DNA from 3 places in the Streptomyces decoyicus genome. Region 3 is predicted to be linked to each of the others. Evidence: riboswitches for the same ligand, from Rfam matches in the RefSeq annotation. Region 3 holds a riboswitch; each other region holds the start of a gene.
The links. A riboswitch is a leader RNA that binds a small molecule or an ion and turns the genes downstream of it on or off. The one in region 3 is predicted to bind cobalamin.
Positions count from the first base shown of each region.

Region 1 (7,145 bases), 3.6 Mb from region 3:
TCTGGTAGTGGGCGCTGCGCGGGCGGGGTTCGGCCGCCAGCAGCGCCTCGTGCAGGGTGCGGGTGTCGGGCCGCGGCTCCGGCTGCCCGGCGGCGCCGTGCTCGCCGCGCTCCGTACCGCCCCGCGGCGGGCAGCGCGGCGCCTCGGTGCTCTCCCGGTACGCCGAGTCGCGGGTCGCCGCGAACCCCCGCTCCAGCAGACAGCGCTCACTGCGCGGGCTGGTCAGCGCCTCGATCAGGGACCGGGCGCCGGCCGGCCGCTTGCTGCCGGCCGAGATCGCGAGATTCTGGCCGCCCAGTACGGACATCCGTTTGCCGTCGCTGCGGCGGGCCGGCAGCTGGGTGACGTCGAACTGCTCGCCGGGCGTGAGCTTCTCGGCGACCGACGCGTACTCGACCGGCCAGTTGCGCATGAACAGGGCGCGGCCGTCGGCGAACCAGCGGCGGCTCTCCGTCTCGTCCATCGTGGTGGCCTCGTGCGGCATGATCGAGTCGAGCCGGCCCTTGAGGTCGGTGACGCCCTGCTGGAGCGCGCCGACCTGCTCGTCCTTGGTGAAGCTGGTGGCGTCGGGGTCGCCGCCGTTGGCCCAGGCCGACTCCAGGGTGTTGACGGTCAGCCCTTCGTAGGGCCGCAGCTGGGCGACCATGCCGTACATCGTCGGGCGCTTCTTGCGGTGTCCCCCGGCCTCGTCGGCGGCCTTGCGGTTGTAGTCGTCCGCCACGTCCTGCGCCGTCTTTGCCAGCTCGTCCCAGTCGGACGGGACGGGACGGCCGTACTCCTTGAGGAGGTCCTTGCGGTAGTAGAGCAGTCCGGCGTCGGTGTTGAAGGGCACTCCCCACACCTTGCCGTCGTACTCCACCGTCTTGGCCACGCTGTCGAGGAAGTCGCCGTCCAGCTGGGTGGCCCAGGGCCGGATGACGCCCGCCTCGGCGAACTCCGCGGTCCAGGCGACATCGAGGTTCAGCACGTCATAGCCGCCGTTGCCGGACTGGCCCGCCGCCAGCAGCTGGCTGCGCTGGCCGTCGGCGGTGTCCGGGAGCTTGACGATCCGTACCTCGCGGCCGTGCTCCTTCTCCCAGGCGCGGATCAGATCCTGACGGATGCCGGAGCTGCTGAGGTCGCTGCCGGTGGCAAGGACGATCGCGCCCTGCTCGGGGAGGGTCTGCTCCCCCCGCGTACAGCCGCTGACCGCAGGCAGCAGTGCCAGACAGACCAGCGTGGCGGCCGCCCTGGTGCGCGGGGTGGTCATCGGTCCCCCTTCGTGGCCGTGCCGATGGAGGCGATCCGTCCGGCCAGCGTGTCGACGGCCTGCGGACCGCTGGGCACGCACTGGCCGTGGGAGGCGCCGGCCAGTTGCTGGAGGGCGAAGGTGTCACACCCCGATCTGCCCATCGCCAGTACCAGGAGGGGCACGCGGGGCCCCTCCTTGACGAGTGCGCTGAGGGTGCGTTCCACGCCCGCCGCGCGCCCGGCGCCCGCGCCGTCGTCCTGGTCGAGGATGAGCACGATGGCCTTGTTGGTGGCCGAGGACGTCTTCATCTTCCGCACGGCGCGGGTCAGCGCCTCCTCCATCGCGGCACCGTGGTCGACCAGTTCGCCGTCCGGACTGCCCGCGATCCGGGCCAGCGCGGCCTTGCCCGGGGCGGGGTCGGCGCTGCCGAGCGGGACCAGCTCGCGTACCGCGTCACGGTCCTCGGGATGTGCGCGGTCCGGGAAGGTCCACAGGCCGTAGGTGTGCCGTGCGCCGACCAGTTCCACGGCGCGTCCGGCCGCGCTCAGGGCGATCGGGAGCTTGCCGCCGTCCGCCATGGAGGTGGAGGCGTCCATGAGGATCAGCACCTGGCTGGACCGCTGCGCCTTGTCGTAGCCGTCCAGGACCCGGGAGACCTGTCCCGGGTCCGCGGTGAAGGGGATCGTGGAGGCGAGGGGGCTGACGTCCGCGCGGCTGTCGAGCAGCGGTGAACCCTGCCGCGGGCCGCTGTCCCGCACCCCGCGGTAGCCCTGCGCGGTCAGGGTGCGCTGGCCGCCGTCCCGGGCGCGCAGCCACTGCGCGAAGTCCGCCACGGCGGCCTGCCGCGGGGTGGCGTCCGTGGCGCCCTGCCAGTCGACGCGGACCAGGGGGTGGTCGAGCGCGGGGACGTTCGCGGGGTAGTAGGCGACGTAGCGGTCGCGCAGCGGCAGCGGGGCGTCCAGGGCCGGGCAACTGCCGGTGGCGCGGCCCAGGTTGTAGTCGGCGAGGGACTTCTCCGACACCAGGGGCGCGGACTTCGTCCGGTCGACGGAGCCGGCGGCGTCGGTATCGGGCCGCAGCGAACACAGCAGTTCGGTGCTGCCCGCGTACTGGCTGCCCGGGGCGGCGAGCCGCTCCTCGGCGTGCCGGGCGAGGGTGAGGTCGGGCGCGCCCGTTGCGGTGCCCGAGCCGTCGTGGGCGAGGTAGAGGCCGATGGTGTGCAGCAGACCGGTGCCGGACAGCACGGGGCTCGGTCGCAGGAGCTTGAGGTCGTGGTGGGTGCTGTCGGTTCCGGTGAGCAGCTCCTGCCAGGAGGCGCCGGCCAGTTCGACGTCGTCCAGCCGCCGGCGCGCCGGGATGCCGACGACCAGGGGGGTGTAGGCGACCGGGGCGGAGTAGTGCAGGGTCGCGGGGGAGCCCGTGGCGGGCATACCGCGGCGGGCCTCGTAGTAGTCGGCGGTGGATTCCGGGATCCAGATGTCGGGCTGCGGTCCCGGCCGGTGGAGGGGGTCGATGCCCTGGTCGCCCGGCCGCCCCTTGCCGGTGCCGTGTGCCTCGCCCTGCCAGCGGTCGGCGGCCGCGAAGCCCTGGGCGACCTGGTCCTTGGCGGCGGAGTACACGGTGATCTGGGCGCGCCGGCAGCCGTCGGGGAGGTCGCCCTCGCCGCTGAGGGGCCGGGTGTTGGCCTGGGACATCTCGTAGTCGAAGGCCGCCTGGCGCAGCGCGGGTTCGGCCTCGGGGGCGGTGAGCAGCCGCAGTTCGAGGGCGGGCGGGCAGGGCGCCTCGCCGTTCGCGAGGTGGAGCAGGACGACGCCCGTGGTGGCCGGTACGAAGACGATCGCCAGGATCAGCAGGAGTCTGGGCCAGTGCCGGAAGTAGGACTTCAGCCAGCGGCGTAAGCGGATCCGCAGCGGGGTCGGCGGGCGGTCCTCGGGAGTGGCGAAGGACAGGATGACGTCGTCGACGGTGTTGTGCTTCGCCGAGCGCGGTTCCCAGACATCGCCCATCGGGGTCCGTTCACCGGCCAGTTGTTCGCGCAGGTCCCGGACGAGGTCCTCGAAGGTGACGAACCGTTTGCCGGGGATGCCCCGTTCCAGGGTCTGTACCAGGGCGCGGGTGAAGACGCTGCCGCCGGTGGGCTCCTCGCCGCTGAAGATACGGCGGTTGGGCTGCGCGGCCATCAGCAGCGACGTGGGGTTGCGACAGGAGTGGAAGGCCTCGCTCCCATTGCCGGCGTAACAGCACTCCAGGACGATCACGATCCGGTCGGCCCGCGCGTTGTCCAGATAGGACAGCACGGTGTCCTGCCAGGAGACGGTCTTGTGACGCCGTTCCGAGGCGCCGACCATGAGTTGCAGATTGCCGCCGTCGCGGCCCACCCGGCCGTGGCCGGAGAAGTACACCAGCAGCAGACCGCGCGCCTCCTGGACGACGGTGTCCAGCGCCTGTTCCACCTCCCAGGGCTCCTGGGGCCGGCAGGTGACGACCTCGCCCTTGGTGAACAGGTCGGTGCCGGGGGCGAGCAGGGCCCGCTCCAGTTCCCGGGCGTTGTCCTTCACCGCGGGGAGCGGGCGCAGCGTGCGGTAGTCGTCGACACAGATCAGCAGCGCCCGGTTGACCTTGCCCCGTGCGTCGTATTCGGACATCCGGCTCAGTCCCCGGCGGTGCGGCCGCTCCCGTCTGCCGGGCTGCCGGGATCGGGGTGTTCGGGGGCCACGGCGCCCGGACCCGCGTCGCCGAGCGCGCGCAGGTCCCCGTCGCCGCTCCCGACCGCGACGGCGGGCCGCTCGCCGGTGTCGCGTTCCTCCCGGCGCCGTCGCAGCCACTCCTGGAGGGCGATGGTGAGACTTTTGGTCATCTCGGCGGCGACGGCGCCGACGATGACCAGGATCAGGTCGTCGACGCCGACGGCCATGTCACCGGGGCCGTCGTCGCTCTCGTCCTGCGGCCGCGGCCGCAGCCGCCAGTCGTGCCGGCGCCGGTCCAGCCACGGCTCGCGCTCCAGCCACGCCTTGAGGTCCTCGATGTCCTGGTCAGGATTGTTCGTGCCCGTGATCCTGATGCGGATCTCATGACGGTCAGCGCTCTGCGGCATCCCCCGGCCCCCTTCCGGCGGCCCCTTCGCCGCCGTGCACCAGATAGTGACGTGAGATCAGGGGCGGGGGCAACCGTCTGTGACGCGACTGCCACGCTGTGGCGTGCACCACAGCCCGTGCCACAGGGCGGCGTCGCAGGTCAAGGGTGAGTTGACGGGCATTCGCGGGGCGTGGTGGACTGCCGGAGCCATTCGGCGACAGATGAGGAAGTCCGGTGAGAATCCGGCGCGGTCCCGCCACTGTCACCGGGGAGCGTTCCTCCGACGAAGGTCACGGTCCGCCTCGTGTACGTCCGATGACGTACACAGGGACTGGAAGGCCGGAGGACTCGCCGATCCGGGGAGCCAGGAGACTCTTGTCGCCGTCACGTCGAGCCAGGGCGCGGACCCTGAGTGAGGACATACCGCCATGCCCGGCCGCCCTTCCAGATCGCCACTGCCCGCTGCCGCAGGGCCCCTTCGAGGCCTGACGGCGGTCTGATCCGATGCGCGGCGAACACGCGGGATATGCGTGCGGCGCGGCCCTCGGCTTCCTCGCCGACCTGATCGCGGCGGACCCTCGGCGCGGCCACCCGGTGGCCGCCTTCGGCCGGGCCGCGGGCGCCGTCGAGCGCCGGCTGTGGCGCGATCACCGCGGATACGGGACGGCGCATGCCGTGGTGTGTGCGGGCGGTGCCGCCGCCGGTGCCGCGCTGCTTCAGCGCGCCGTGAAGGGCGCTGCCGTTTCCCCGTCCCCCCTCCGCAACGGCGCCCGGGTCGCACTGACCGCGGCGACGGTCTGGGCCGTGCTGGGCGGCACCTCGCTCGGCCGGGAGGCGCGGGCCGTCGGCGGTGCGCTGACGGCGGGTGATCTGGACGTGGCGCGGGAGCGGCTGCCGCATCTGTGCGGGCGCGATCCGCAGGCGCTGGACGGGCCGCAGATGGCCCGCGCGGTGGTGGAGTCGGTCGCCGAGAACACCTCCGACGCGGTGGTGGGCGCCCTCGTCTGGGGCGCACTGGGCGGGGTGCCCGGCCTGGTGGCGTTCCGGGCGGTGAACACCCTGGATGCGATGGTGGGGCACAGGTCGCCGCGCCACCTCCGCTTCGGCTGGGCCTCGGCCCGGCTCGACGATCTCGCCGGCTGGCCCGGCTCCCGGCTGACCGCCGCACTGACCGTGCTCGCGGGCCCCGACCGGCGCGGTGCGCTGCGGGCCTGGCGGGCGGACGGCGGCGCGCACCCGAGCCCCAACGCGGGCCCGGTGGAGGCGTCGTTCGCGGGCGCGCTGGGCGTACGGCTGGGCGGCACGCTGGCGTACGGCGGGCGGGTGGAGCACCGTCCGGTGCTCAACGAGGGGGCGCCGCCGGTCGCGGTGGCCGACATCGAACGGGCGGTGCGGCTCTCGCGCCGGGTGAGCGCGCTGGCGTTGGTGACGACGGTGGCCGCGCGGCTGGCGTTCGGCGCCGCGCGGCGGGCCCCGCTGCGTACCGGCCGCCCGTCCGCAGGTGCAGTGACGCGCAAGGCCGCGCGGGCGGTCGCGCGTACGGTTCACGACAGCCGGGGTCCCGGCGCATGAGGAGGACCCGGTGAACGGGCGGTTCAAGGCATCCGGAGGGGCCGTCGGCGGTGGCCTGTTGGTGGCCGGTACGACGTCCGACGCCGGCAAGAGCGTGGTGACGGCGGGCATCTGCCGCTGGCTGGCCCGGCAGGGCGTCCGGGTGGCGCCGTTCAAGGCGCAGAACATGTCGCTGAACTCGTTCGTCACGCGCGAGGGCGCGGAGATCGGACGGGCCCAGGCGATGCAGGCCGCCGCGGCGCGGGTGGAGCCGACCGCGCTGATGAATCCCGTGCTGCTCAAGCCCGGCAGCGACCGCAGCAGCCAGGTGGTGCTGCTGGGGAAGCCGGTGGGGGAGCTCAGCGCGCGGGGGTACTTCGGGGACGCCGGGGGGCCGTCCTCCGGGAAGACGCTGTATGCCGGGCGCCGGGAGGAGTTGCTCGGCACGGTCACCGACTGCCTCCAGGAGCTGCGGCGGACGTACGACGCGGTGATCTGCGAGGGCGCCGGCAGCCCCGCCGAGATCAATCTGCGGCGTACCGACATCGTGAACATGGGCCTGGCACGGGCCGCCCGTATTCCGGTGATGGTGGTCGGCGACATCGACCGTGGCGGGGTGTTCGCCTCCTTCTTCGGCACCACCGCGCTGCTGTCCAAGGAGGACCAGGCGCTGGTCGCCGGGTATCTGGTCAACAAGTTCCGGGGCGATGTGACGCTGCTGGAGCCGGGGCTTGCGATGCTGCGCGGCCTCACCGGACGGCAGACGCTGGGGGTGCTGCCCTTCTCCCACGGCCTCGGCATCGACGAGGAGGACGGGATGGGGGTCCCCCCTGCTCGAACGAAGTCGAGAGCTTGGGGGAGGGTGTCGCTGCGCGGCGCGGTGCGCGAGAGCGTGGTGGCGCCGCCGCACGGCGCCCAGGTGCTCCGGGTGGCGGTCGCCGCCGTACCGCTGATGTCGAACTTCACGGACGTGGACGCGCTGGCCGCGGAACCGGGCGTGGTGGTGCGGTTCGTGGACCGGGCCGAGGAGCTGGCCGACGCGGACCTGGTGGTGCTGCCGGGGACCCGGGGCACGGTCCGGGCGCTGGAGTGGCTGCGCGAGCGCGGGCTGGCGGACGCGGTCGCCCGGCGGGCCGCCGAGGGCCGCCCGGTGCTGGGCATCTGCGGCGGGTACCAGATGCTGGGCGAGCGCATCGAGGACGACATCGAGTCGAAGGCGGGCACGGTCGACGGGCTGGGACTGCTGCCCGTACGGGTGCGGTTCGCGGCGGAGAAGACCCTGGCGCGG
Region 1 is NZ_CP082301.1:1,992,004-1,999,148, forward strand. Features, by position in the region: partial or broken gene K7C20_RS08785 (extracellular solute-binding protein) at 167-1,249, opposite strand; gene K7C20_RS08790 (caspase family protein) at 1,246-3,876, opposite strand; gene K7C20_RS08795 (hypothetical protein) at 3,882-4,325, opposite strand; cobalamin riboswitch at 4,530-4,681, shown strand; gene K7C20_RS08800 (cobalamin biosynthesis protein) at 4,811-5,878, shown strand; gene K7C20_RS08805 (cobyric acid synthase) at 5,889-7,145, shown strand, end outside.
Region 1: linked by a shared signal. The riboswitch ahead of K7C20_RS08800 (cobalamin biosynthesis protein) and the one ahead of K7C20_RS24715 (ribonucleoside-diphosphate reductase subunit alpha) in region 3 are both predicted to bind cobalamin.

Region 2 (7,145 bases), 1.4 Mb from region 3:
CACGGCGAACGGCCCGAAGGGGCCACGCACCGGATCGAGGACGGGGCGCTGGTGCTCGGCGGCTGTGGCGAGGACTGCTCGGTGAACTACACGGTCGAGCTGCCGAAGGGCATCCCGGTCAGCGGTGAGACCTCCTCCGGGGCGGTGGATCTGAGCGGGGTGGGCCCGGTGAAGGTGACCACCAGCTCCGGGGACATCGACCTGGACGGCGTGGCCGGCACGGTCGACGCACGGACCTCCGACGGCGGGATCACCGGACGCGGCCTGGCGGGCAAGCGCATCACGGCGCAGACCTCCAACGGGGAGATCGATCTGACCCCGGCCGTCGCCCAGAACGTCCGGGCGAGGACGTCCAACGGCACCATCACCCTGCAACTGCCGAAGGGCCCGTACCGCGTCTCCGCACAGACCAGCAACGGCGACAAACACCTGGGCATCGCCCAGGACCCGGCGGGACGCTTCCAGCTGGACCTGACCACCAGCAACGGGGACATCACCGCAAAGCCCGCCTGATGCCGCGGCATCAGGCGGGCCCGGGGGAGCGCTGACCGGGACCGGCTTCCGGCCCCGGCTCCCGACCGGGGCGGCGCAGCCCCCCGGCGTCAGTCCTCCCCCTCCAGCTCCCCTTCGGTCTCCAGGAACGCCTGCCGCAGCGCCGCCAGCGTCTCGGCGTCCGGCTTCTCCCACATGCCGCGGGACTCGGCCTCCAGGAGGCGCTCGGCGATGCCGTGCAGCGCCCAGGGGTTGGCCTGCTGGAGGAAGTCGCGGTTCTCGGGGTCGAGCACGTACGTCTGGGCGAGCTTGTCGTACATCCAGTCGGCGACCACGCCCGTGGTGGCGTCGTAGCCGAACAAGTAGTCCACGGTCGCGGCGAGTTCGAAGGCGCCCTTGTAGCCGTGGCGGCGCATCGCCTCGATCCAGCGGGGGTTGACCACCCGGGCGCGGAAGACCCGGGAGGTCTCCTCGACGAGGGTGCGGGTGCGGACCGTCTCGGGACGGGTGGAGTCGCCGATGTACGCCTCGGGGGCCTTGCCCTTGAGTGCCTTGACCGTGGCGACCATGCCGCCGTGGTACTGGAAGTAGTCGTCGGAGTCCGCGATGTCGTGCTCGCGGGTGTCGGTGTTCTTGGCGGCGACCGCGATGCGCTTGTAGGCGGTCTCCATCTCGTCCCGGGCCGGGCGGCCCTCCAGACCGCGGCCGTAGGCGTAGCCGCCCCAGACGGTGTAGACCTCGGCGAGGTCGGCATCGGTGCGCCAGTCGCGGGAGTCGATCAGCTGGAGCAGACCCGCGCCGTACGTCCCCGGGCGGGAGCCGAAGATGCGGGTGGTGGCGCGGCGCTCGTCGCCGTGCTCGGCCAGGTCGGCCTGGGAGTGGGCGCGCACGAAGTTGGACTCCGCGGGCTCGTCCAGGCCCGCGACCAGCCGTACGGCGTCGTCGAGCAGCCCGATGACGTGCGGGAACGCGTCCCGGAAGAAGCCCGAGATGCGCAGCGTGACGTCGACACGGGGGCGGCCGAGCTCGGCGAGCGGGATCGCCTCCAGTCCGTTGACCCGGCGCGAGGCGTCGTCCCATACGGGGCGGACACCCAGCAGGGCGAGGGCCTCGGCGACATCGTCGCCGCTGGTCCGCATCGCGCTCGTGCCCCACAGGGACAGCCCGACCGACTGCGGCCAGTCGCCGTTGTCGGAGCGGTAGCGCTCCAGGAGCGAGTCGGCGAGGGCCTGGCCGGTCTCCCAGGCCAGACGGGAGGGAACGGCCTTGGGGTCGACGGAGTAGAAGTTACGGCCCGTCGGCAGGACGTTGACCAGGCCGCGGAGCGGGGATCCCGAGGGGCCCGCCGGGACGAAGCCGCCGTTCAGCGCGTGCACGGCGTGGTCGATCTCGTCGGTGGTGGCGGCGAGACGCGGGACGACCTGGCGGGCGGCGAAGTCGAGGATGTCGGCGACCGCGGCCGGATGCCCCTCGGCGACACCGGACACCGCCGCCGGGTCCCAGTCCGCGTCCTCCATCGCCTGGACCAGCGCGCGGGCCGTGGCCTCGGCCTCGTCGGCCGTCGTCCGGGTCGCGGCGGACTCGTCGAGACCGAGCGCCTCGCGCAGACCGGGCAGGGCGGACGTACCGCCCCAGATCTGGCGGGCGCGGAGGATGGACAGGACGAGGTTGACGCGGGCCTCACCGGCCGGGGCGCCGCCCAGGACATGCAGACCGTCGCGGATCTGGGCGTCCTTGACCTCGCACAGCCAGCCGTCCACGTGCAGCAGGAAGTCGTCGAAGCCGTCGTCGTCCGGGCGGGCCTCCAGGCCCAGGTCGTGGTCGAGCTTGGCGGCCTGGATCAGCGTCCAGATCTGGGCGCGGATCGCGGGCAGCTTGGCCGGGTCCATGGCGGAGATCGCCGCGTACTCGTCGAGCAGCTGCTCCAGGCGCGCGATGTCGCCGTAGGACTCGGCGCGGGCCATCGGCGGGACGAGGTGGTCGACGAGGGTGGCGTGCACCCGGCGCTTGGCCTGGGTGCCCTCGCCGGGGTCGTTGACCAGGAAGGGGTAGACGAGCGGGAGGTCGCCGAGGGCGGCGTCCGGGCCGCAGGCCGCGGACAGGCCCGCGTTCTTGCCGGGCAGCCATTCCAGGTTGCCGTGCTTGCCCAGGTGGACCATGGCGTCCGCGCCGAAGCCGCCGTCGTCCGCGGAGGCCGCGATCCAGCGGTACGCCGCCAAGTAGTGGTGCGAGGGCGGCAGATCGGGGTCGTGGTAGATCGCGATCGGGTTCTCGCCGAAGCCGCGCGGCGGCTGGATGAGGATCAGGAGGTTGCCGCGGCGCAGAGCGGCCAGCACGATGTCGCCGTCGGGGTTGCGGCTGCGGTCGACGAACATCTCGCCGGGCGGCGGCCCCCAGTGCTCCTCGACGGAGTCCCGGAGCTCCTGCGGGAGCGTGGCGTACCAGCGCTTGTAGTCGGCGGCCGGGATACGCACGGGGTTGCGGGCGAGCTGCTCCTCGGTGAGCCACTCCTGGTCGTGGCCGCCGGCCTCGATGAGGGCGTAGATCAGCTCGTCGCCGTCGCCGGACACGAGGCCGGGAACCTCTTCGGTGCCGAAGTCGTAGCCGTCGGCCTGGAGGCGGCGCAGCAGGGCGACGGCACTGGCCGGGGTGTCCAGGCCGACCGCGTTGCCGATCCGGGAGTGCTTGGTCGGGTACGCGGACAGCACCAGCGCGAGGCGCTTCTCGGTGGCCGGGATATGACGCAGCCGGGCGTGCCGGACGGCGATGCCGGCGACCCGGGCGGCGCGCTCGGGGTCGGCGACGTACATCGGCAGACCGTCCTCGTCGACCTCCTTGAAGGAGAACGGGACGGTGATCAGCCGGCCGTCGAACTCGGGGACGGCGATCTGCGAGGCGGCGTCCAGCGGCGACAGCCCCTCGTCGTTCTCCTCCCAGGCGCTGCGCGGCCCGGTCAGGCACAGGGCCTGGAGGATCGGTACGTCGAGGGCGGCCAGCGCACCCGCGTCCCAGGACTCGTCGTCGCCGCCGGCGGAGGCCTCGGCGGGCTTGGTGCCGCCCGCGGCGAGGACGGTGGTGACCAGGGCGTCGGCGGCCCGCAGCTCCTCGATCAGCTCCGGCTCGGGGGCGCGGAGGGAGGCGACGAACAGGGGCCGGGCGCGGCCGCCCGCCGCCTCGATCTGCTCGCACAGGGTCCGTACGAAGCCGGTGTTGCCGCTCATGTGGTGGGCGCGGTAGTAGAGCACGGCGACCAGCGGGCCGGTCTCGTTGCGGGCCTCCCACTCCAGCGGGCCCCAGGACGGGGCCGGGGCCGGCGGGTCGAAACCGTGGCCGGTCAGCAGCACCGTGTCGGAGAGGAATCGGGCGAGCTGGTCGAGGTTGGCGGGCCCGCCGTGCGCGAGGTAGGCGTGCGCCTCGGCCGCGATGCCGACCGGGACCGTCGACTGCTCCATGAGCTGGGCGTCGGGGGCCTGTTCACCGGTGAGCACGACGACCGGCCGGTGCTGGTCCTCGGCGAGCAGCACCTCCAGGCCCTCCTCCCAGGCACGGATGCCACCGAGGAGGCGTACGACGACGAGGTCACAGCCTTCCAGCAGCGCGGGCAGCTCGGCGACATCGAGCCGGGCGGGGTTGGCGAGCCGGTACGGCACGGGACCCGTGGCCGCGCGGGCGCTGAGCAGGTCGGTGTCGGAGGTCGACAGCAGCAGAAGCATGCGAGCGCAGGCCTTCCTCGGGGTGTCCGCGCCCCGGGTGGTCGTAAGGACGGCGGGAGTTCCTGGCTCGCCCGGCAGTTTCCGGGTTCACAGTGGCGGGACCGCGCCGGATTCTCACCGGGCTTCCTCCCTAGGGCCGTAGGACCCTGCGCCGTCGCTGGCGTCGGTGGGCCAGCCGACCCACCGACCTGCATAGTAAGGGCTGTGGACGGCCGAGGTAAGCGGGCCTCCGGGCAGGCCGGACCAGGACGGGGGCGCGCACGCCGCGGGCCGGGCGCCTGGCCGGATCCGGCCCGGATCGGCGCCCGCCCCCGTGGGTATGCTCGCGGCCATGCCGCCCTCCCCCTCGACACGGCCCCAGGCCGCCGCACCGCCTCTGCGCGACCGCGGTGACGCCTGCCCGGGAGCGCTGCGGCTGCACCGGGCCGCCGACGGCCACCTCGCCCGAATCCGGCTCCCGGCCGGAGATTTGACGGTGCGTCAGGCAGCCGTCCTGGCCGACGCCGCGGACCTGCTCGGTGACGGCCATCTCTCCCTCACCTCCCGCGGCAACGTCGAACTCCGCGGCCTTGCGGAGGGCTGCGGCGGCCGGCTCGCCGCTCTGCTGCGCGACGCCGGCCTGCTGCCCTCCGAGCGCCACGAACGCATCCGCAACATCCTCGCTTCCCCGCTGGCCGGACTGGACCGCCACACCCCTTCTGACGTGCGACGGTGGGCCCGTGAGCTGGACGCGCTGCTCTGTGCGAGCGAGTCCGCGACCGCCCTCTCGGGCCGTTTCCTGTTCGTCCTGGACGACGGGCGGGGCGATGTGGCCGCGCTCGGCGGAGATGTGAGCTTGCTCGCAGAACCGGCCGGGGGCCGGACCGGACCGGCGGGCGGCGCCCTGCTGCGGGTCGGCGACGGTCCGGCGGCGCTGCGGATCGCCGGACCGGACGTACCGCGCGCCGCGCTCGCCGCCGCCGAGGCCTTCCTGACCGCCGCCGCGGCGAGCGGCAGCGGAGCCTGGCGGGTCCGCGAACTCCCCGACGGACACGGCCTGACGGCCCGGGAGGTGGCAAAGACGCTGCGGTCGGCGGGCATCGGGGCCGCGTACGTGGCCGCGGCTCCCGCCCCCGGCGCCCGCACCTCCCCGCCGTACGCGGACTCCGCCGCCCCCGGCGTCATCGAGGGCCCCGACGACGACCGTGCGCTCTCGGTCCTGGCGCCGCTCGGCAGGCTGTCGGTGGCCCAATGGCGGCTGCTGACCACGATCGCCGCCGGCGACGGCTCCGGGGCGCTGCGCCTCACCCCGTGGCGCGGCATCGTCCTGCCCGGACTGCCGGCCGCCGCGGCACCCCGCCGGCTGGCGGAGCTCACCACCGCCGGACTGATCACCGACCCGGCCTCTCCCTGGCACCGGCTCGGCGCCTGTACGGGCCGCCCCGGCTGCGCCAAGTCCCTCACCGACGTACGCGCCGACGCGACGGCCGCGCTCGCCGCCGGTGCGGCCGTCCCGGGCGGGCGGCCCCCCGGCCCGGCCCCCGAGGGCCTCCCCGTCTACTGGTCCGGCTGCGCACGCCGCTGCGGTCACCCGCACGGCACCTGGATCGACGTGCTGGCCACGGCGGAGGGCTACCGGGTAGCACTGGTGGGGCCGGACACCGCACCGACCGCCCCACGCACCGCGGCGCCCCCGCCCACGGCCCCATGAACCACAGCAACGCCAAAGCCCCATGCCCCGCCCCATAACCACCCGAGCCATGCGAACCGCCCGAGCCATGCGAACCACCTGAATTACCCGATCCACCCGATTCACGTGAACCACCCGGTCCACCTGAACCACCCGAACCACCGAGCCCTCCCGCACCCGACACCCCCGAGGCCAGAGTGACCGCGTTCGACTACGAGAAGGACGGTGCGGCGATCTACCGCCAGTCCTTCGCCACCATCCGCACCGAGGCGGATCTCGCCGGGCTGCCCGCCGACGTCAGCCAGGTAGCGGTCCGGATGATCCACGCCTGCGGCATGGTCGACCTGGTACGCGATCTGGCCTTCACCCCCGACGTGGTGGCAGCCGCCCGCAAGGCGCTGCACGCCGGTGCGCCGATCCTCTGCGACGCCAACATGGTCGCCAGCGGCGTCACCCGTAAGCGGCTGCCGGCGAACAACGACGTGCTGTGCACGCTCGCCGACCCCGCCGTCCCCGACCTGGCCGCCCGAATGGGGACCACCCGCAGCGCCGCGGCCCTGGAGCTGTGGCGGGACCGTATGGAAGGCGCCGTGGTCGCGTTCGGCAACGCCCCCACCGCCCTCTTCCGGTTCCTCGAAATGATCGAGGAGGGCGCGCCCCGCCCGGCCGCCGTGATCGGCATACCCGTCGGCTTCATCGGCGCCGCGGAGTCCAAGGACGCGCTGATCGCCCACCCGTCGAAGCTGGACCACATCGTGGTGCGCGGCCGTCGTGGCGGCAGCGCCATGGCCGCGGCCGCGATCAACGCCATGGCAAGCGAGGAAGAGTAAGCGTGAGCGAGCAGCAGGCAACCGGTGACGGCAGCGTCGCGAAGACGACTGGCCCTGGCCGCCTCTACGGGGTCGGCCTCGGCCCCGGCGACCCGTCCCTCATGACGGTCCGGGCCGTCCAGGTGATCGACCGGGCCGATGTCATCGCCTACCACAGCGCCCGCCACGGACGCTCGATCGCGCGCTCCATCGCCGCCGAGCACCTGCGCGCCGACCACATCGAGGAGGCACTGGTCTACCCGGTCACCACCGAGTCGACCGACCACCCCGGCGGCTACCGGGGCGCCCTGGACGAGTTCTACGAGTCCGCGGCGGCCCGCCTCGCCGCCCACCTCGACGCCGGCCGCACCGTCGCCGTCATCTCCGAGGGCGACCCGCTCTTCTACGGCTCCTACCAGCACATGCACAAGCGGCTGGCCCACCGCTACCCGACCGAGGTCA
Region 2 is NZ_CP082301.1:4,194,867-4,202,011, forward strand. Features, by position in the region: gene K7C20_RS18405 (DUF4097 family beta strand repeat-containing protein) at 1-513, shown strand, start outside; gene cobN (cobaltochelatase subunit CobN) at 603-4,205, opposite strand; cobalamin riboswitch at 4,240-4,400, opposite strand; gene cobG (precorrin-3B synthase) at 4,537-5,895, shown strand; gene K7C20_RS18420 (precorrin-8X methylmutase) at 6,072-6,704, shown strand; gene K7C20_RS18425 (precorrin-2 C(20)-methyltransferase) at 6,707-7,145, shown strand, end outside.
Region 2: linked by a shared signal. The riboswitch ahead of cobN (cobaltochelatase subunit CobN) and the one ahead of K7C20_RS24715 (ribonucleoside-diphosphate reductase subunit alpha) in region 3 are both predicted to bind cobalamin.

Region 3 (7,145 bases):
GGTGCCCTTGAGGCCGGCCTCGGCCCAGATCTTCTTGTTGTACATCACCACGCGGTTTCCGGCGAACCACGGCAGTGCGTACTGCTTTCCGTCCACGAGCGAGGCCTTGTTGAAGGCGTCGTTCCAGTCGGAGCCGATCTCCTTCTTCAGATCACCGAGTTCGGCAAGTGCTCCCGCCGTGGCGTAGGCGGCGGTCTGGGTGTTGCCGATTTCGACGACGTCCGGCGGGGCGTCCTCGGAAAGGGCGGTGCTCAGCTTCTGCTGAATGCCGTTCCACTGCTGGACCTTGAACTCGACGGTGGCGCCGGTCTTCTTCTTGAACTGCTCGGAGACCTGTTTGGTCCACTGCGCCGGATTCGAACCACTCATCACCCAAACGGTCAGCTTCTGGCCCTTGAAGCCATTCGCGCCCGCCTTGTTGCCGTCGCTGGACCCACAGGCAGCGACACTCACCAGCATTCCCGCGACCGCCGTCGCTGCTATGAGCCCACGCTTCATTGCGCTCTCCCCCAAAGGCCGGGTGTGGTCTTTAATGGTTTAGACCAGTGCCCGCAGCTTGGCCTAGACCTTTTGGGGTGTCAAGGGTGTATAAGAGTCGCTGTCAGGTCCGTTACCGGACCGACACCTGGCAAGCCGGGACCTGCAAGGAAGCGCGGGAAACCCACCCGTGCCACGATGTGAGCCGCTACATACGGAGGAGCCGGTGACGGCAGCGCGACAGGAGTCGGAGAGGCGGGTCATGGAGACGGACGGGGGCAACGGTGCCGAGAGCGGCGGTGGCACGCGGACCGCGCGGGTGCCCAAGTACTACCGCCTCAAGCGGCACTTGCTGGAGATCACCGAAACCTTGCCGCCCGGCACCCCGGTCCCGCCCGAGCGCACCCTCGCCGCGGAGTTCGACACCTCGCGCACGACGGTGCGTCAGGCCCTCCAGGAGCTGGTCGTCGAGGGCCGGCTGGAGCGCATCCAGGGCAAGGGCACCTTCGTCGCCAAGCCCAAGGTGTCCCAGGCGCTGCAACTGACGTCCTATACGGAGGACATGCGGGCCCAGGGCCTGGAGCCGGCCTCCCAACTGCTGGACATCGGCTATGTCACCGCCGACGACCGGCTCGCCGGCCTGCTGGACATCTCCACCGGCGGCCGGGTGCTGCGCATCGAGCGGCTGCGGCTGGCCAGCGGCGAGCCGATGGCCATCGAGATCACCCATCTGTCGGCCAAACGCTTCCCCGCGCTCCGCCGGAACCTCGTCAAGTACACCTCGCTCTACACCGCCCTGGCCGAGGTGTACGACGTCCGGCTGGCGGAGGCCGAGGAGACCATCGAGACCTCGCTGGCCACCCCGCGCGAGGCCGGTCTGCTGGGCACGGACGTCGGCCTGCCGATGCTGATGCTCTCCCGGCACTCGCTCGATGCCCAGGGGCAGCCGGTGGAGTGGGTGCGCTCGGTCTACCGGGGCGACCGCTACAAGTTCGTCGCCAGACTGCGCCGCCCCACGAACTGACCCGCCGCCCCGGGGCCCGCCCCAGGGCCCGCCCCGGGGCCCGGCACATCCGTCCGCGCCCCCTGCACATTTCCACCACTTTCACCCCAAACGGGATGAATCAGGCAGTCGGCGGTACCGCGGAGGTGTCCCTCGTGTGGATTCTCCATACCGATATGCGGACAGCTAGTGACGCGCGCCACGCCCCTGCCATAGATTTCCAGCCGATTACACAGGAGACAGCCAGGGGACGGAGCCGCGGTCATGACACAGTCAGCCGAATCACCGGGTCGCAGACAGGTGGTCACACCCACGCGTGTGGTGACCGGGATCTGCCTGATCGTCCCCTTCGTGGCGATGCTGTGGGTGAGTTCGTACGCCCGGGTCGAGCCGAGGTTCATCGGGATCCCGTTCTTCTACTGGTACCAGATGGCGTGGGTGCCGATCTCGACCGTGCTCACGATGATCGCGTACAAGCTGGTGCAGCGTGAGCTGCGCGCCCGCAAGGGAGGTGCGGCCCAGTGACTCTCACCACGACCGCGGCGAGCACCTCCGAGGCGCTCGCCGCCGCCTCGACCAAGGGCGTCAACGGCGTGGCCCTCGCCGTCTTCGTCTTCTTCTTCCTGGCCGTGACGGTCATGGGCTTCCTGGCCGCCCGCTGGCGCAAGGCCGAGCAGTCCGCCAACCTCGACGAATGGGGGCTGGGCGGCCGCAGCTTCGGCACCTGGGTGACGTGGTTCCTGCTGGGCGGTGACCTCTACACCGCGTACACCTTCGTGGCCGTGCCGGCGGCGATCTACGCGGCGGGCGCGTCCGGCTTCTTCGCCGTGCCGTACACGATCCTGGTCTACCCGCTCATCTTCACCTTCCTCCCCCGCCTCTGGTCGGTCTCGCACAAGCACGGCTACGTCACCACCTCCGACTTCGTCCGCGGCCGCTTCGGCTCCAAGGGACTGTCGCTGGCCGTGGCGCTCACCGGCATCCTCGCCACCATGCCGTACATCGCCCTCCAACTGGTCGGCATCCAGGCCGTCCTGGACGTGATGGGCATCGGCGGCGGCGAGCACACCAACTGGTTCGTCAAGGACCTGCCGCTGCTGATCGCGTTCGCCGTGCTGGCCGCGTACACCTACTCCTCGGGGCTGCGCGCCCCGGCGCTGATCGCGTTCGTCAAGGACGGGCTGATCTATCTCGTCATCGCCGTGGCGATCATCTACATCCCGATCAAGCTGGGCGGCTTCGGCGAGATCTTCGACACGGCCGGCAAGGCGCTCGCCCAGCCCGGCGCCGTCCCCGGCAAGCCGCGCGGCGAGCTGGTCAGCGGCCCGAACGCCCAGTGGGCGTACGCGACCTTGGCGCTCGGCTCGGCGCTGGCGCTCTTCATGTACCCGCACTCGATCACCGCGACGCTGTCCTCGCGCAGCCGCAACGTGATCCGCCGCAACACCACCATCCTGCCGCTGTACTCCCTCATGCTGGGCCTGCTGGCGCTGCTGGGCTTCATGGCGATCAAGGCAGGTACGGACATCCAGGGCAACCCGCAGCTGGCCATCCCGCAGCTGTTCGAGGACATGTTCCCGAGCTGGTTCTCCGGTGTGGCGTTCGCCGCGATCGGCATCGGCGCGCTGGTGCCCGCGGCCATCATGTCGATCGCCGCGGCCAACCTCTTCACCCGCAACGTCTACAAGGACTTCCTCAAGCCGGGCGCCACGCCCGAGCAGGAACACAAGGTCGCCAAGCTCGTCTCGCTGCTGGTGAAGGTCGGCGCGCTGGCCTTCGTCCTCACCATGGACAAGACGATCGCGATCAACTTCCAGCTGCTGGGCGGCATCTGGATCCTTCAGACCATGCCGTCCCTGGTCGGCGGCCTGTTCACCCGCTGGTTCCACCGCTGGGCGCTGCTGGGCGGCTGGGCGGTCGGCATGCTCTACGGCACGCTCGCGGCGTACGGCGTCGCCAGCCCGACCCAGGCCCACTTCGGCGGCTCCAGCAAGGAGATCCCCGGTATCGGCGAAATCGGCTACATCGGCCTGACCGCCTTCGTCCTGAACGTCGTGGTGACGGTGGTCCTGACCGTCGTCCTGAAGGCCGTAGGGGCCCCCGAAGGAACCGACGAGACCAGCCCCGCCGACTACACGGCGGACGCCGGCGACAAGGGCGTCTCCGTCGAACTGCCGCCGGCGGCGGCGGAGGCGCCGGCGGGGCACTGAGCCACCCGCTGACGCACCTTCACGGGCTGCCGCGTTCCTCCGGGGACACGGCAGCCCGTTGGCGTGGGCCGTTCAGTTCACCCAGTCCTTCAGCTGCTCGGTTTCGAGGGGGATGCCGACGGGGTCGGGGAGGTGAATCTCATCTTCCCGTCGATGAACTCCGGCCGCGCGCCCTTCTCCAGGCGGGCGAGCACCCGGGCGACCTCTTCGAAATGCTTGGTCTCCATGAGGTGCGGCCGGTCGGCGAGCGGGGATGGAGGTTGCTCCTTCTTCTCCCGGCAGGGCGGAGAACGTAAAACCGACCATAGCCGAGGCCACTGACAGGCACTGCGTGATCACTCACGACACACTAGATATGGGGGTGCACGCGAAGGGCCACCCCCACATGTATGCTCGTCCTCGCTGTCGCCGCAGGGGAATCCGGTGGGAATCCGGAACTGTCCCGCAACGGTGTTGGAGCGGGCTCGGCCGGCCGGACCACGGCCCCGGCACGCCGCCCGTGAAGTCCGAAGACCTGCCGACGGTACGCCCGCACCGCCATGGGTGCGGACGTCGATACGTCCGGGCCCCGAGGGTTGGGCCGGTGGACGCCGCGCGGTGTGCCCGCGCACCCCTGACCGTCATGGGGTGCCGCATGCCCGCGTGCGCCCGTCGCGTCCCTCCCCTCCCGGCCCCCGCCGAGTGAGGGAGAGCAGCACGTGACCATCGCGCCAACGGAGCCCGCGTCAGACGCCGAGGTCGTGCCCCCCGCGGTAGCCACGCCTGCCGGCACCGCCGACGGCGGGCCCGGCCAGGACGGTCCGGGTGTCGCCCTGCTGCGCACCCTGACCGAGCTGACCGAGGATCTGACCGCGACCGACCCCGGCAAGGTGGCCGCCGCCGCCCTGCGCGGCCGGCACGCGGGCTCCGACGAGGCCGAACTGCGGTCGCTGGCCACGGATGCCGCGGCCGGCCTGATCGGTGACGAGCCGCAGTACTCCAAGCTCGCCGCGCGTCTGCTCACGCTCGCCATCGCGGAGGAGGCGGCCGGACAGGGGGCGGTCGCCTTCTCCGCCTCCGTCGAGGTCGGTCACCGCGAGGGGCTGATCGCCGACGAGACCGCGGAGTTCGTGCGCACCCATGCCGCCCGTCTGGACGCGCTGGTCGACAAGGCGCTGGCCGACGGCGCCGACGACCGGTTCGGCTATTTCGGGCTGCGCACCCTGCACTCGCGCTACCTCCTGCGGCACCCCACCACCCGTCAGGTCGTCGAGACCCCCCAGCACTTCCTGCTGCGGGTGGCCTGCGGCCTCGCCGAGGACCACAGCGAGCGCGCCCTGGACGACGTCGCCGAGCTCTACCGCCTCACCAGCTCGCTGTCCTACCTGCCCTCCTCCCCCACCCTGTTCAACTCCGGTACCCGCCACCCGCAGATGTCGTCCTGCTACCTGCTGGACTCGCCGCTGGACGAGCTGGACTCGATCTACGACCGGTATCACCAGGTCGCGCGGCTCTCCAAGCACGCGGGCGGCATCGGCCTCTCGTACTCCCGTATCCGCGCCCGCGGTTCGCTGATCCGCGGCACCAACGGGCACTCCAACGGCATCGTGCCGTTCCTGCGCACCCTGGACGCCTCGGTCGCGGCCGTGAACCAGGGCGGCCGGCGCAAGGGCGCCGCGTGTGTCTACCTGGAGACCTGGCACGCGGACATCGAGGAGTTCCTGGAGCTGCGCGACAACACCGGTGAGGAGGCCCGCCGCACCCACAACCTGAACATCGCGCACTGGATCCCGGACGAGTTCATGCGCCGCGTGGAGGCGGACGCCGACTGGTCGCTGTTCTCGCCCTCGGACGCCCCGGAGCTGGTGGACCTGTGGGGCGACGAGTTCGACGCCGCCTACCGCAAGCTGGAGGCCGACGGCCGGGCGCTCAAGCAGATCCCGGCGCGGGTGCTGTACTCCCGCATGATGCGCACCCTGGCGCAGACCGGCAACGGCTGGATGACGTTCAAGGACGCCGCCAACCGCACCGCCAACCAGACCGCCGAGCCCGGCCAGGTCGTGCACTCGTCCAACCTGTGCACCGAGATCCTGGAGGTGACGAACGACGGGGAGACCGCGGTCTGCAACCTCGGGTCGGTCAACCTCGCGGCGCACCTCGGCGAGAACGGTGAGATGGACTGGGAGCGGCTGGACGCCACGGTCCGCACCGCCGTCACCTTCCTCGACCGCGTGGTGGACATCAACTTCTACCCGACCGAGCAGGCCGGGGCCTCCAACTCCCGCTGGCGCCCGGTGGGTCTGGGCCTGATGGGCCTTCAGGACGTCTTCTTCCGGCTGCGGCTGCCCTTCGACTCGCCCGAGGCGACGGAGCTGTCGACCCGGATCTCCGAGCGCATCATGCTCGCCGCGTACGAGGCGTCCGCCGACCTCGCCGAGCGGCACGGCCCGCACGAGGCGTGGTCCGCGACCCGCACCGCCCGCGGTGTGCTGCACCCGGACCACTACCCGAACGCGGAGCCGCGCTGGGCCGACCGCTGGGCGGCGCTGCGCACCCGTATCGCCGCGACCGGTATGCGCAACTCCCTGCTGCTGGCGATCGCGCCGACCGCGACCATCGCCTCGATCGCGGGCGTGTACGAGTGCATCGAGCCGCAGGTCTCCAACCTCTTCAAGCGCGAGACGCTGTCCGGCGAGTTCCTCCAGGTCAACGCCTATCTGATCGAGGAGCTCAAGGCCCTGGGGATGTGGGACGGGCGGACCCGTGACGCGCTGCGCGAGGCCAACGGCTCGGTGCAGGACGTCGAGTGGATCCCCGAGGAGATCCGGGCGCTGTACCGCACCGCCTGGGAGATCCCGCAGCGCGCCCTGATCGACATGGCCGCGGCCCGTACGCCCTACCTCGACCAGAGCCAGTCGCTGAACCTCTTCATGGCGTCGCCGACCATCGGCAAGCTCAGCTCGATGTACGCCTACGCCTGGAAGCGCGGCATCAAGACGACGTACTACCTGCGTTCCCGTCCGGCGACCCGGATCGCGCAGTCGGCGCGCGGCGGGGCCGCCGCCACCCCCGTGCCCGTACCGCAGCAGGCCACCGACCCCGAGGCGGTCGCCTGCTCCCTGGAAAACCCCGAGTCCTGCGAGGCCTGCCAGTAATGACCACCGCACCCGAGACGAACGCCGCCGCCCACACCGCCACCACCGGCACGAAGAACCTCCTGGACCCGGGCTTCGAACTCACCCTGCGCCCCATGCGGTACCCGGAGTTCTACGACCGCTACCGCGACGCGATCAAGAACACCTGGACCGTGGAGGAGGTCGACCTCCACTCCGACGTCGCCGACCTCGCCAAGCTCTCGCCGGGCGAGCAGCACATGATCGGCCGGCTGGTCGCGTTCTTCGCGACCGGTGACTCGATCGTCTCCAACAACCTCGTGCTGACGCTGTACAAGCACATCAACTCCCCCGAGGCGCGGC
Region 3 is NZ_CP082301.1:5,583,074-5,590,218, reverse strand. Features, by position in the region: gene K7C20_RS24740 (extracellular solute-binding protein) at 1-498, opposite strand, end outside; gene K7C20_RS24735 (GntR family transcriptional regulator) at 740-1,501, shown strand; gene K7C20_RS24730 (DUF3311 domain-containing protein) at 1,745-2,005, shown strand; gene mctP (monocarboxylate uptake permease MctP) at 2,002-3,690, shown strand; gene K7C20_RS24720 (hypothetical protein) at 3,780-3,917, opposite strand; cobalamin riboswitch at 4,074-4,226, shown strand; gene K7C20_RS24715 (ribonucleoside-diphosphate reductase subunit alpha) at 4,389-6,824, shown strand; gene K7C20_RS24710 (ribonucleotide-diphosphate reductase subunit beta) at 6,824-7,145, shown strand, end outside.